2 regions of the Nocardioides thalensis genome follow, and region 1 is predicted to be linked to the other one. Evidence: riboswitches for the same ligand, from Rfam matches in the RefSeq annotation. Region 1 holds a riboswitch; the other holds the start of a gene.
The links. Region 1 has a riboswitch for thiamine pyrophosphate ahead of HNR19_RS00760 (thiamine ABC transporter substrate-binding protein). Riboswitches for the same ligand answer to the same signal wherever they lie in the genome.

Region 1 (7,216 bases):
GCGGCTCGCCGACGCGGTCCACCAGGAGGGCGCCGCGATCGCGGGCCAGGTCGGTCACGCCGGCCCGGTCGCCAACGGCCGCTCCAACGGGGTGCACGGCATCGCCGCGTCACGGATGCCGAGCCCGCTGTCGATGCAGATGGTGCGCGCTGCGACCGAGCAGGACCTGACCCGCGTGACGAAGGCGTACGTCGACGCGGCCCGCACGCTCGTGCGCGCGGGCTTCGACGTGCTGGAGCTGCACATGGCGCACTCCTACCTGATCTCGTCGTTCCTGGCCCCGGGGCTCAACCGCCGCCGCGACCGGTGGGGCGGGCCGCTCGAGCGTCGTGCCCGGCTCGGACGCCAGGTCGCGCGCGCCGTACGGGAGGAGGTCGGGGACGCCTGCGCCGTCACCGCCAAGGTGTCGGTGAGCGACGGCTTCAAGGGCGGCGTGACGACCGAGACCGGCCTGGAGTTCGCGCAGCTGCTGGAGGCCGACGGCCACCTCGACGCGCTCCAGCTCTCGGGCGGCTCCTCGCTGATGAACCCGATGTACCTCTTCCGCGGGGGCGCGCCGGTGAAGGAGTTCGCGGCCGCGATGCCCGCGATCGTGCGGTGGGGGATGCGCACGCCGGTGGGCAAGGGCTTCATGAAGTCCTACCCGTTCGAGGAGGCCTACTTCCGCGAGAAGGCGCTGCGCTTCCGCGAGGGCCTGTCGGTGCCGCTGATGCTGCTCGGCGGCGTCAACACCGTCGCGACGATGCAACAGGCGATGGCGGAGGGCTTCGACTTCGTGGTGATGGGGCGCGCGCTGCTGCGCGAGCCCGACCTGCTCCTGCGGATGCAGACTGGCGAGGTGACCTCCGGGATCTGCATCCACTGCAACCGCTGCATGCCGACGATCTACTCCGGCACCAGCTGCCCGGAGTGGGAGCCGGAGCGGGTCATCCCGGTCCCGGCGGTCACGGCGACCTGAGCAACACCCTTCCGCCGAACTAGAACCTGTTCTACATTGACCTGCATGTCGCAGGTCATCCCCGAGAAGCCCCTCCGCGTCGTCGTCTGGTCCACCGGCACGATCGGCCGGCACGCCATCGCCGGCGTCGACGCGCACCCCGACCTCGAGCTGGTCGGCGTGTGGACGTCGACGCCCGAGAAGCACGGCAAGGACGCCGGCGAGCTCGCCGGCCTCGGCCGCGAGCTCGGCGTCAAGGCGACCACCGACCGCGACGAGCTGGTCGCGCTCGCGCCCGACTGCATCGTGCACGGCGCGATGACCGACGACCGCGTCTTCGAGTCGATCGCCGACCTCACCGCGCTCATCCGCGACGGCGTCAACGTGGTGTCGAGCGGCCCGGTGATCCTGGTGCACCGCGACGGCACGCTGCCGGCGGAGATGATCGAGGAGATCGACGAGGCGGGCCGTCAGGGCAACGCCAGCCTCCACGTCAACGGCATCGACCCGGGCTTCGCCAACGACGTGCTGCCGCTGGTCATGACCTCGCTCTCGCAGCGGATCGACCACGTCAAGGTCAGCGAGATCGCCGACTACTCCACCTACTACCAGCCGGTCGTCATGAAGGACCTGTTCGGGTTCGGGCAGCCGATGGACGCCAAGCCGATGCTCTGGGAGCCCGGCATCCTCTCCACCGCGTGGGGCCCGGTGGTCCGCCTGATCGCCGCGGGCCTCGACGTCACCCTCGACGAGCCGCTCGTCGAGCACGTCGAGCGCCGGCCGGCCGGGCGCTCGATCTCCACCGCGTCGGTCGACATCGAGGAGGGGACGATGGGCTCGGTCCGCTTCCAGGTCGTCGGCACGGTCGACGGCGTCCCGCGGGTCACGCTGGAGCACGTCACCCGCACCGACGCAGCGAGCGACCCCGACTGGGCGCGGCCGCTCGAGGGCGACGGCTGCTACCGCGTCGAGATCGAGGGCGAGCCGATGATGAAGGTCGACTTCACCCACCACGGCGAGCACGGCGACCACAACGTGTCCGGGATGATCGTGACCGCCCAGCGCCTGATCAACGCGATCCCAGCCGTCGTCGCTGCGAAGCCCGGCCTCGTCACGCCGCTGGACCTGCCGCTGGTCACGGGTCGCGGTCTCGTCACCGGCACGGGAGGCGCCCGGTGAGCATCCTCGACCGCTTCACCCTCACCGACCACGTCGCGATCGTCACCGGCGCGGGCCGGGGCATCGGGGCGGCGACCGCGGTCGCGCTCGCGGAGGCCGGCGCCGACGTCGTCATCTCCTCCCGCACCGAGTCGCAGCTCCAGGAGGTGGCGGCCCGGGTCGAGGCGGTCGGCCGGCGTGCGGTCGTCGTACCCGCCAACCTCGCGCACACCGAGGAGGTCGCGGGCCTGGCGCAGCGTGCGTACGACGAGCTCGGCCGGCTCGACATCGTCGTCAACAACGTCGGCGGCACCATCCCCAACGCGTTCCTCGACACCGACGTCGCCTACCTCGAGGAGGCGTTCCACTTCAACGTCAGCACGGCGCACGCCCTCACCCGCGCCGCCGTGCCGCTGATGCTCGCGTCGATGGACACCGACGAGGAGCCTCGGCAGAAGTCGATCACGTCGATCAGCTCGATGATGGGCCGTACGGCGGACCGCGGCTACGTCGCCTACGGCACGGCCAAGGCGGCGCTGGCCCACTGGAGCCGGCTCGCCGCCACCGACCTCGCGCCGCGGATCCGGGTCAACGGCATCTACGTCGGCTCGGTGCTGACGAGCGCGCTCGAGTTCGTCGCCGGCGTGCCCGAGGTGCGCGACGAGATGGAGGGCAAGACGCCGCTCGGCCGGCTCGGCGAGCCGGAGGACATCGCGGCCGCGGTGGTCTACCTGTCCTCGCGAGCGGGCCAGTTCCTCACCGGCAAGATGCTCGAGGTCGACGGCGGCATCCAGGTGCCCAACCTCGACCTCAAGCTCCCCGACCTCCAGCCCACGGAGTCGCCGGAACCGGTCGGCCCCTAAGGTCGGCCGGGTGACATCAGGAGGAGTCAGCACCGCCCACGCCGTCTCGCCCGACTCCGGCGAGCACTGGACAGCCGAAGGCGCGTGGCAGGTCGCGCCCGGGATCCACCGGATCCCGCTGCCGCTGCCGATGGACGGACTCCGTGCGATCAACGTCTACGTCGTCGAGAGCGACGACGGGCTGACGCTCATCGACGGCGGCTGGGCGATCCCGGTCGCGCGGGAGCTGCTCGACAGCTGCCTGCGCTCGATCGGCTCGGGCTTCGGCGACATCCGGCGGTTCCTCGTCACCCACGTGCACCGCGACCACTTCACGATGGCGAGCGTGCTCGGTCAGGAGTACGGCGCCGAGGTTGCCCTCGGTGAGGGCGAGAAGCCCGCACTGGAGCTGCTCCAGGCCTCCGGGCGCGGCGAGGTCACGGAGAACCCGTTCGCGGTCGTGCTGCGCTCCGCGGGTGCGGCCGACGTCGCCGAGGCCTGGACCGCCGGCCGGACCGACGCCGACCTGCCCGACCCGAAGGACTGGCAGTTCCCCGACACGTGGCTCGCCGGCGATCACGAGGTCGTCGTCGGGCGCCGCACGATCGACGCGGTGCACACCCCCGGCCACACGCCGGGGCACTACGTCTTCGCCGACCGGGCCGACGGGCTGCTGTTCGCCGGCGACCACGTGCTGCCCACGATCACGCCGTCGATCGGCTTCACCGTCCCGGCGGAGCCCGACCCGCTCGGGCACTTCATGGCCTCGCTGACCAAGGTGCGGTCGCTGCCCGACCTGCGGATCCTGCCGGCCCACGGGCCGGTCGCGCCGTCCTCGCACGCGCGCGTCGACGAGCTGCTCGCCCACCACGAGGACCGGCTGGTGCGCTGCCGGGAGTCGCTGCGCCGGCGCGGTCCGTCGTACGCCGCCGTCGTGGCCACCGACCTGGGCTGGACCCGCCACGAGCGGTCCTACGACGAGCTCGACCTCTTCAACCGGGGCATGGCGGCGATGGAGACCAAGGCCCACCTCGACCTGCTCGTCGCCCGCGGCGAGGCGGTCGCGGACGAGACCGCCGACGGGGTCGTCTACCGAGCGCATTAGTCTGGGAGCACAAGACAGGGGAGCCCGCTGTGCGGGCTGAGAGTGCGGAACCGCCGCAGACCCTCCGAACCTGATCCGGCTAGCACCGGCGAAGGGAGTCAGCATGAAGACCATTGCGTCTGCAGTCCTCGCGTCCACGTTCCTCCTGGGCGCGTGCTCGCTGAGCGGCGAGAACGATCGGGCCGAGGACGAGGCCGGCGGCAGCACGCCCGACTCGCCCGCCGGCACGGGCGAGGTCGTGCTCGTCACGCACGACTCGTTCTCGCTGCCGAAGAAGCTGGTGGCGAGGTTCGAGCAGGAGACCGGCTACACGCTGGTGCAGTCGCCCGCCGGCGACGGCGGCGAGCTCACCAACAAGCTGGTGCTCACGAAGGGCGACCCGCTCGGCGACGTCGCGTTCGGCATCGACAACACCTTCGCGTCGCGCGCACTCGACCAGGGCGTGTTCACGCCGTACGCGCCGGAGCTGCCCGAGGGCGCCGAGGACGAGCGGCTGCCCGGCGACGTCGAGGGCGCGCTGACGCCGATCGACCACGCGTCGGTCTGCGTCAACGTCGACGAGAAGTGGTTCGCCGACGAGGGCCTCGAGCCGCCGGCGACGTTCGAGGATCTCGCCGACCCGGCCTACGAGGATCTCTTCGTGACCCCCGGCGCGACCACGAGCACGCCCGGCCTGGCCTTCATGCTCGCCACGATCGGCCACTTCGGCGACGACTGGCTCGGCTACTGGGAGGACCTGCTGGCCAATGGTGCGAAGGTCGTGAAGGGCTGGGAGGACGCCTACTACGTCGACTTCACGTTCTCCGGCGGCGACCGGCCGATCGTGCTGTCCTACGACTCCTCCCCGGCCTTCACCGTGCCGAAGGGCGGCGGCGACAGCACCACGAGCGCGCTGCTCGACACCTGCTTCGAGCAGGTCGAGTACGCCGGCGTGCTCGAGGGTGCCGCCAACCCGGAGGGCGCGCAGGCCGTCGTCGACTGGCTGCTGAGCCCCGAGGTGCAGGCGGCGCTCCCGACGAGCATGTACGTCTTCCCCGTCGACGACTCGGCGCGGCTCCCGAAGGACTGGGCCGCGCACGCCGTACAGCCGGAGGAGACGGAGGAGGTCGACCCGGCGGAGGTCGCCTCGATGCGCCAGGAGTGGCTGCAGGAATGGACCGACGTCGTCACCCGGTGAGCCGTCCGGTGGTTGAGGTGCGAGGAGCGCTAGCGACGAGCCTCGAAACCTCCGGACGTGGTCTGGAGAAGGTGGTGTCGCCCGTGGCGGCCCGGATCCGCGGGAACCCGCCGGCCGGGCTTGCTCGCTCCGCCGCGCGGCGGCGCTCCGTGGCTGCGCGCCGCGGGGGTCGGGGCGCCGGCGCGTCGTCGCGAAATCGCCCGGCCGTCGGGTTCCGTCGGATCCGGGCCGGCGCGTTCGCATGATGCGCCGGGTTGCCTTCGTCGCGCTGGCGCTCGTGCCGGTGGCGGTGTTCGCCGTGTTCTTCGTGCTGCCGGTGGCGGGGATGCTGGAGCGCGGGCTGTGGGTGGACGGGCGGTTCGAGCCGGGTGCGGTCGTCGACGTGCTGGCGCGGCCGCGCACCGGCCGGGTCGTGTGGTTCACGGTCTGGACGAGTGCCACGGCGACAGCGGTGTCCGTGGCACTGGGGCTCCCGGCGGCGTACGTGCTGCACCGGTTGTCGTTCCCGGGGCGTGGCCTGGTGCGGGCGCTGATGCTGGTGCCGTTCGTGCTGCCGACGGTGGTCGTCGGCGTGGCGATGCGTGAGCTGCTCGGTGAGTCCGGCCCGCTGGGCTTCCTCGGTCTCGACGGCACGCCGGCGGCGATCATCGCGGGTCTGGTGTTCTTCAACGTGGCCGTCGTGATCCGGACGGCGGGCGTCGCGTGGGAGGGCCTCGACCGGCGGCCCGCCGACGCCGCGGCCGCCCTCGGCGCGACGCCGCGGCAGGTGCTGTGGACGGTCACCCTGCCGGCGCTTCGTCCGGCGATCGTCTCGGCGGCGAGCGTGGTGTTCCTGTTCTGCGCGACCGCGTTCGGCGTGGTGCTGACGCTCGGCGGGGTGCGCTACGCGTCGGTCGAGACCGAGATCTACCTGCTCACCACCCAGCTGCTCGACCTGCCCGCCGCGGCGGCCTTGTCGCTCGTGCAGCTGCTCGCGGTCGTCGCGCTCCTCGTGCTCGCCGGCCGGCTGCGGGCCGTGCCGGACCCGACCGTACGGCGCGCGCTGGCGGCTCCGGCGCGTCCGCGGGCGTCGGACCTGCCCGCGGTGCTCGTCACCGCCGTCACCCTGGTCGCCGTCGCCGCGCCGATCGCCGGGCTGGTGCTCGGGTCCGTGCGCGACGACGGCCGCTGGACGCTCGCGTTCTACCGGGCGATGACGGGCACGGGGGAGGACGTCGGCGGCGGGCTCGGCGACGGGCTGTTCCGGGTGCCGGTCACCGAGGCGCTCACCAACTCGCTGCGGATCGCCGTCGACGCCACCTGGATGTCGTTGCTGCTCGGGCTGGTCGTCGCGTTCGTGGTCACGCGCCGCGTGCGCACCCGCACCGGTCGCACCGCGCGCGGTGCGCTCGACGCGCTGTTCATGCTGCCGCTCGGGGTCTCGGCGGTGACGCTCGGCTTCGGCTTCCTGATCACCCTCGACGAGCCGCCGCTCGACCTGCGGTCGAGCCCGCTGCTCGTGCCGGTCGTGCAGGCGCTGGTCGCGCTGCCGATCGTGGTGCGCACCCTGGTGCCGGTGCTCGGCGGCATCGACGACCGGCAGCGCCAGGCCGCCGCGTCGCTCGGCGCCGGCCCGCTGCGCGCCGTACTCACGGTGGACCTGCCGGTCGTGTGGCGGCCGCTGCTCGCCGCGGCGGGCTTCTGCTTCGCGGTGTCGCTCGGGGAGTTCGGCGCGACGTCGTTCATCGTGCGGCCGGAGGTCCCGACGCTGCCGGTGGTGATCTTCCGTCTCATCGGCCAGCCCGGCGAGCTCAACTACGGCACCGCGATGGCCGCGTCCGTCGTGCTCGCCGCCGTGACCGCGCTGGTGGTGCTCCTCGTCGAGCGGGTCCGGGTGCCGGGGGTGGGCACGTGGTGACGGCTGCTCTCGAGGTCTCGTCGGCCTCGGTGTCCTTCGACGGCGTGCGCGCCGTCGACGACGTGAGCCTGAGCCTGCCCGACGGCGAGGTGCTGGCCGT
Region 2 (7,216 bases), 3.4 Mb from region 1:
AGATCTCGCAGAGCTCGTCGAAGTGGGTGTAGAGGAAGTTCTCCTCGTGGTGGGCCAGGCACCAGCCGGCCATGATCGAGCCGCCGCGGGAGACGATCCCGGTGACCCGGTCGGCCGTGAGCGGGACGTAGCGGAGCAGCACCCCGGCGTGGATCGTCATGTAGTCGACGCCCTGCTCGCACTGCTCGATGACGGTGTCGCGGAAGACCTCCCAGGTCAGCCGGTCGGCCTCGCCGGCGACCTTCTCCAGCGCCTGGTAGATCGGCACCGTGCCGATCGGCACCGGGCTGTTGCGGATGATCCACTCGCGCGTGGTGTGGATGTCGTCGCCGGTGCTCAGGTCCATGACCGTGTCGGCACCCCAGGTCACGGCGTGGGTGAGCTTGTCCACCTCCTCGGCGATGGAGGAGGTGACCGCACTGTTGCCGATGTTGGCGTTGACCTTCACCAGGAAGCGGCGTCCGATGATCATCGGCTCGGACTCCGGGTGGTTGACGTTGGCGGGGAGGATCGCCCGGCCGGCCGCGAGCTCGCTGCGCACGAGCTCGACGTCGCACTGCTCGCGCGCGGCGACGTACTCCATCTCCGGGGTGACCACACCCGCGCGGGCGTAGTGCATCTGGGTGACGTTGCGGCCGGCCAGCGCGCGGCGCGGCGGCCGCTGCCCGCCCCGCCACTCCCCTGCCGCGGCGCCGCGGCGCACCGCGGACCGACCGTTGTCCACGAGCTGGGTCTCCCGGCCGGCGTAGGTCTCGGTGTCGGCACGCGCGGCGATCCAGTCGGCGCGGCGGGCGGGCAGCCCGCGCTCGGGCTCGGAGCCGGGTCCCTCGGTGCAGTAACGGTCGAACGTCTCGCCGTTGGTGAGCGCGACCCGGGTGACGGGCACGCGCAGCGGTCCCTGCTCGATGCGGGTGTGGGCGGGGTGGACGGTCATGCGATGTCTCCTTCGGGGGTGGGGGCGGTGTGGACGTGGGCGACCGGTCCGCGGCCGCGGCCGAGCTGCCAGTCGCGGCCGACGAGCAGCTGGCGGGTGACGTACGACGCCGCAGCCGCGGTCGCGGCGGGGAGGTCGGCCCCGAGCGCGAGGTGGGCGGCGAGCGCGCTGCTGTAGGTGCAGCCGGTGCCGTGGTCGTTGGTCGTGGCGACGCCGCCGCCGCGGGTGACGACGACGCCGGGACCGTCGGGGCGGCCGAGCGCGGCGTGCTCGCGCTCGTTGGGGGTGACCACGGCCGCGACGGGGAGGAGGTGCTCCGCGTAGGCCGCGACGACCGCCTCGTCGCCGAGGACGGCGCCGGTCGTGGCGACGAGCACGGGGTCGACGACGAGGGTCCGGTCCGCGCACCTCCGGGCGACGAGCGCGACGACCTCGGGGCTGCCGAGCACGCCGGTCTTCACGACCGGCGGGTCGAGGTCGTCGAGCACTGCGTCGAGCTGGGCCTCGACGACGTCCAGCGGCACCCGGTGGACGGCCCGCACGCCGAGCGTGTCCTGGGCCGTGACTGCCGTGACGACGCACGCACCGTGCACGCCGAGTGCGGCGAAGGTGGTCAGGTCGGCCGCGATCCCGGCGCCGCCGCCGGAGTCGCTGGCCGCGACCGTGAGCACGACCGGCGGCGTCATGCGACCGCCTCCAGCAGCGCGGCCACGGTGGCTGCCGGGTCGGGCGAGCGCATCACCTCGCCCATCACCGCGACGCCGTGTGCGCCTGCAGCCCGCGCGTCCGCCGCGTTGGCCGCGGTGATCCCGCCGAGCGCGAAGACCGGCACCGCGTGGCCGGCGTACGTCGACGGCGGCAAGGGTGGCCCATGGCCGGGCTTGCTCCGCGTCGGCGCGTACGGCGACAGCGTGGCGTAGGTGGCGCCGACGGCCCGCGTGACGTCGTCCGCCGAGTGGCAGGAGCGACCGACCAGCGCGCCGCCGCCTCCGCCTGCGCCGGTCGGCGCGGCCGAGGCCGGGAGGTGCACGCCGGCGGCGCCGGGCAGCGGGCGGTGCGCCGAGATCACCGTCAGGCCGACCGCCGCGGCTTCGGCGGCGATGAGCGCCCGGTGCGTGTCGGGCAGGTCCAGCTCGCGCACGACGACGTGGGTCAGACCCGCTGCGGCGCACTCCTCCAGCGTGCGCACCAGGGGCCGGCCCAGGCGCAGCTGCGAGCGGTCGGTGAGCAGCAGCAACCGCGGCAGCCCGCCGCTCATGCGATCCTCCCGGTCATCGGGCTGGACGCGCGCGCCTGCGCGCGCCGCGGGATCCGGCCGGCCCGCCGTGCGGCGTGGCCGGCGTCGACCGCGAGGCGCAGCGCGCCCGCCATCGTGACGGGGTCGTCGGCCCGGGTCACCGCGGTGGCGGCCAGCACGGCGTCGCAGCCGAGCTCCATCGCGAGCGCGACGTCGCTCGCGGTGCCGATGCCGGCGTCGAGCACCACCGGCACCGCAACCGCGGCGACCACCGACTCGATCGCGTGCGGGTCGAGCACGCCGAGACCGGAGCCGATCGGAGAGCCGAGCGGCATCACCGCGGCACAGCCCGCGTCCTCGAGCCGGCGGGCCAGGACCGGGTCGGCGGGCGCATAGGGCAGCACCGTGAACCCCCGGCGCACCAGCTGCTCCGCGGCCTCGAGCAGGCCGACCGCGTCCGGCAACAGCGACGTCTCGTCGCCGATCACCTCGAGCTTCACCCAGTCGGTCCCGAGCGCTTCGCGGGCGAGCTCGGCGGTGAGCACGGCCTCGCGGGCGGTCAGGCAGCCGGCCGTGTTGGGCAGCAGCGGCACGCGGGCGGCACGCAGCAGGTCGAGCAGGCCGCCCTCGCCGCGGCTGGAGGTGCGCCGTACCGACACCGTCACCAGGCCGGGTGCGGCCGCCGCGAGCACCGGCTCCAGGAGCGACAGGTGCGGCAGCCCGCCCGTGCCCAGCAGCAGCCGCGACGAGAGCTCGCGACCGGCGACCGTCAGATTCGTCATCCGCCCTGCACCGCCGTCACGATCTCGACGGTGTCGCCCGCGGCCAGCGGGTGGCGGGGCCAGTCGCCGCGCGGCACGACCTCGTCGTTGACCGCGACGGCGATGCCGTGCGGTCGCGGGTCGTCCAAGCGTGCTGCGAGCAGGTCGGCGACGGTGCCGGCGAAGTCCTGCGGTGAGCCGTTGACGGTGATGGTCATGGCGCTCCTCGAAGGGGTGGGGATGCGGTGGTGAAGCGACCCGGGTCGACCGCGGGGTCGACGAGGCCGGACTCGAGGTGGTCGGCGACGAGGCGGGCGACCAGCGGCGCGAGCAGCACTCCGTGGCGGTAGAGCCCGGCGGCCAGCACGACGCCGTCGTCGCCGGCCGGACCGACCAGGGGCAGGTTGTCGGGGGTGCCGGGCCGGTCGCGCGCGGTGACCTCGACCAGCTCGGCCCGGTCCAGGGCGGGCCAGAGCTCGCGCGCGGCCGCGAGCAGCCGCAGCACCCCGCCGCCCGTCACGACCGGCGGCTCGTCGTGCTCCTCGCTCGTCGCACCGACGACGACCTCGACGGCGCCGGGACCGGGCCGGGGCACGACGTACGCCGGCTCACCGCGCACCCAGCCCCGCACGGTGCGCGTCGGCGGGTCGGTCGACCGCAGCCGCAGGATCTCGCCGCGGACACCGCGCACAAGCGAGGTGTACGGCGCGGGGAGCCGGCTGCCCGTCGCGACGACGGCGACGTCGGCTAGGTCGGTGAGGTCGACGCCCGCGGGTGCGGTGGGGCCTACGGGCACCCGCTCGAGCAGCGCCCGCACGACCGCCCGTGGGTCGACGCTGAGGTCGTCGGCCAGCAGCGCCCCGCCGGCGACGCGCCCGACCGACGGCTCGAGCGCCGAGATCGCGCGCCGGTCGAGCAGGTCCACCCTTCGCCCGTGCCGCGCGAGCAGCGCCACCTGCCGCTCGACCTGCTGGAGGTCCCCGGCGTCGTACCCGACGAGCAGCGTGCCGGCTGCCCCGAGCGGCACGCCGAGCCGCGCCGCGAACGCAGGCCACAGCTCCAGCGAGGCGAGGCCCAGCCGCAGCAGGTCGTCCTCGCCGTGCCAGGCCTCGGCCGACGGGCTGAGCATGCCGGCGGCGGCGTACGACGCGCCGCTGCCGGGCGCGGGGTCGACGACCTGCACCGCGTGGCCGCGCTGCAGCAGCTCGTCGGCCACCGCGAGGCCGACGACCCCGGCTCCGAGGACGGTGATCCGCACCGGCTCAGCCGATCGCCGCGACGAGCTCCTTGGCTGCTGACACGGGATCGGGTTGTCGCCAGACGGCGCCGATCACGGCGACGCCGTGGGCACCGGCGGCGACGACGTCGGCCGCGGTGCGAGGCTCGATGCCGCCGATCGCCACCAGCGGCAGCACGCCGGCCGCCGCCGTCACCGCGGCGACGCCGAGCGGGTCCGGGAGCCCGGCCTTGCTGGTGCTGGCACCGACCGGTCCGAAGCCGGCGTAGTCGGCGCCGCCGCCGGCGGCCGCCTCCACGTCGGCGCGCGAGCGGCAGGTCGCGCCGATCAGCAGGTCAGGCGCGACGCGGCGCGCGGCGGCGACGTCGAGGTCGGTGGCGCCGAGGTGGACGCCGTCCGCGCCCGCGGCGAGCGCGACGTCGAGCCGGTCGTTGACGATGACGACCGCGCCGCCCGGCCGCACGTCGCGGACCACCCGCTCGGTGAGCGCCGTCAGCGCGCGGCCGTCAAGGTCCTTGGCGCGGACCTGGAAGCCGTCGACGCCCGCCTCGACGAGGGCGGGCAGCAGGGACAGGTCGTCTGCCGCGGACAGGATGCAGTGGACCCGAGGGACAGAGATTCGCTTCACGATCAGCCTTCCTTCGCCGGCATGACCCGGATCAGGTGTGACGGTCGGAGCGGCCCCAGCTCCCTCTCAGCCCGCTGCCGCGGACTCCCGTGGTTTATTGGTGCCCGACGTTAGCAGACGTCGCCGTACGGCGAGAGCGGCCGCGCGCCCCGCGCGGTTGGCGCCGATCGTGCTGGCGGACGGGCCGTAGCCCACGAGCTGCACCCGCGGGTCGGCCGCGGCGGTGGTGGCCGTCTGCACGTCGCGACCGCCGGGCAGGAGCGCGATCCCGCCGTACTCGCTGCGCAGGTGCAGGGGCGCCAGGTGGGCGACCGCGGGCCGGAAGCCGGTGGCCCACAGGATCGCGTCGACCGGCTCGAAGGCGCCGTCGTCCCAGCGCACGCCGCCGGGCTCGATCCGCTCGAACATCGGGTGCCGCCGGTAGGCGCCGAGCGCCTCGGCGAGGCGCTCCTGCGGGCGGAGGGCGAGGCCGGTGACGCTGACGACGCTCGCCGGCGGCAGTCCCTTGCTGACGCGCTGCTCGACCAGGCGGATCGCGGCACGGCCGTCGATCTCGCCGCCGTCGCGCCACACGGGCTCGCGGCGGGTCACCCACAGGGTGTCGGTGACGGGCGCCAGCTCACCGAGGAACTGCACGGCGCTCGCGCCGCCGCCGACCACGACCACCCGCTTGCCCCGGAAGTGCTCGGCGCCCGGGTAGTCGGCGGTGTGCCACTGCTCGCCGCCGAACGTCTCGATGCCCGGGTAGTGCGGCACGAACGGCCGGGTCCAGGTGCCGGTGGCATTGACGAGGGTGCGGGAGGCCCAGCTCCGGTCACCCGCGCGCACGACGAGGAGGTCACCCTCGCTCTCGACGCGGTCCACCCGCACCGGGCGCAGCACCGGCAGGTCGTGGTCGCGCTCGTAGCGGGCGAACCAGTCCGGCACGACGCGGTTGGCGCGGTCGCGCGAGCCGCCGGGCGCCGGCGCGTCGGGCAGGTCGGCGACGCCGTGCACGTCGGCCATCGTGAGCGAGTCCCAGCGGTGCTGCCACGCGCCGCCCGGCCGGTCGTCGCCGTCGAGGACGACGTGGTCGATCCCCAGCCGCTTGAGGTGGTACGACGCGGAGAGACCGGCCTGGCCGGCCCCGATCACGATCGCGTCGTAGACGTGCACGAGGACCCAACGCCGGGCAGGGCCGATCCATGCCCGCGGCCGCCGCGGTCGGCCCGACGTACCTGACGTACTGGTCGAAAAACAGCCGCGAAAAACGCCAAAGCGTCAGGTGCGTCGTGCCGACGATCACGAAGCCAACTGGCCTATGGGGTGCCGCGCTCCGCGACCGCCGCCCGCACCGCGTCGTGGTCGTTCGCGCCCGTCAGCGCCAGCGCCCACAGCAGCAGGCGGGCCTTGACCGGCGGCAGCCAACCGGCGCCGATCGCACCGCGGGCGACCAGGTCGACCTCGGAGCCGGGATAGCCGTACATGGCGCGGCCGGTCGGCCCGGAGCCGGTGCGGGACGCGAAGACCACCGGTACGTCGGCCGCGAGCCGGCCGACCGCCTCGGCCATGCGTGGCGACACGTGGCCCGCGCCGAAGCCCGCCACCACGACGCCGTCGACGTCCTCGGCGCGCAGCCGGTCGAGGAGGTAGCCGTCGTCGCCGAGGTACGTCGCCACCAGCGGCACCCGCGGGTCGTCGGCCCCCCGAACGTTCCCCAGCCGAAGCGGCGCCAGGCGGCCGACCGGGACGCCGTACACGACCTCCGCCTCGACGCAGCGACCGATCGGGCCGAACACCGGTGACCGGAACGCGCTGGTCGACATCGAGTCGGTCTTGGCGACCCAGCGCGCGTGGTGGATCTCGTCGTCGAACGCCACGAGCACGCCGCGGCCCCGCGACGCCGGCGACACAGCGCAGCGCACGGCAGTCAGCAGGTTGGCCGGTCCGTCGGCGCCGGCGGCCTGTGGCGAGCGCATCGCTCCCGTCACGACCAGCGGCTCGGGGTGGTCCCAGAACAGGTCGAGCAGGAAGGCGGACTCCTCCAGGGTGTCGGTGCCCTGGGTGATCACGACGCCCGCCGCGCCGCCGTCGACCGCGGCCCGCGCCCACGCGAGCGCGCGCATGATCGTCGGCTCGTCCAGCGACGGGCTCGGCAGCATCGCGAGGGTCTCGGCACGCACCTCCGCCGCGTCCGCAAGGCCGGGCACCGCGTCGACGAGGGACTCCCCGGTCAGGGTCGGCACCACCGCGCCGCCGGAGGGCTCCGCCGAGGTCATCGCGATGGTCCCGCCGAGCGCGCCGATCGCCACGTGGTGCCGTGTCACCCGCCCAGCATCTCGCACCGGGTGTCGGCGGCGCGTGGGAGCCTGAGGACATGCAGGACATGCGGGACTCCGGCCCCGGCCGGATGGGCGGCACCCCTGAGCGCCCGGCGCGC

Region 2: another riboswitch for thiamine pyrophosphate. It lies ahead of HNR19_RS17190 (thiamine phosphate synthase); the one in region 1 lies ahead of HNR19_RS00760 (thiamine ABC transporter substrate-binding protein).

The regions. Positions count from the first base shown of each region.
Region 1 is NZ_JACCFP010000001.1:150,821-158,036, forward strand. Features, by position in the region: gene HNR19_RS00740 (oxidoreductase) at 1-958, shown strand, start outside; gene HNR19_RS00745 (NAD(P)H-dependent amine dehydrogenase family protein) at 1,004-2,116, shown strand; gene HNR19_RS00750 (SDR family oxidoreductase) at 2,113-2,958, shown strand; gene HNR19_RS00755 (MBL fold metallo-hydrolase) at 2,969-4,042, shown strand; TPP riboswitch at 4,049-4,156, shown strand; gene HNR19_RS00760 (thiamine ABC transporter substrate-binding protein) at 4,146-5,219, shown strand; gene HNR19_RS00765 (ABC transporter permease) at 5,464-7,116, shown strand; gene HNR19_RS00770 (ABC transporter ATP-binding protein) at 7,110-7,216, shown strand, end outside.
Region 2 is NZ_JACCFP010000001.1:3,530,830-3,538,045, forward strand. Features, by position in the region: gene thiC (phosphomethylpyrimidine synthase ThiC) at 1-934, opposite strand, end outside; gene HNR19_RS17165 (bifunctional hydroxymethylpyrimidine kinase/phosphomethylpyrimidine kinase) at 931-1,620, opposite strand; gene HNR19_RS17170 (thiamine phosphate synthase) at 1,617-2,192, opposite strand; gene HNR19_RS17175 (thiazole synthase) at 2,189-2,953, opposite strand; gene thiS (sulfur carrier protein ThiS) at 2,950-3,150, opposite strand; gene HNR19_RS17185 (FAD-dependent oxidoreductase) at 3,147-4,190, opposite strand; gene HNR19_RS17190 (thiamine phosphate synthase) at 4,195-4,797, opposite strand; TPP riboswitch at 4,789-4,898, opposite strand; gene HNR19_RS17195 (NAD(P)-binding domain-containing protein) at 4,864-5,952, opposite strand; gene HNR19_RS17200 (asparaginase) at 6,096-7,103, opposite strand; gene HNR19_RS17205 (YdeI/OmpD-associated family protein) at 7,154-7,216, shown strand, end outside.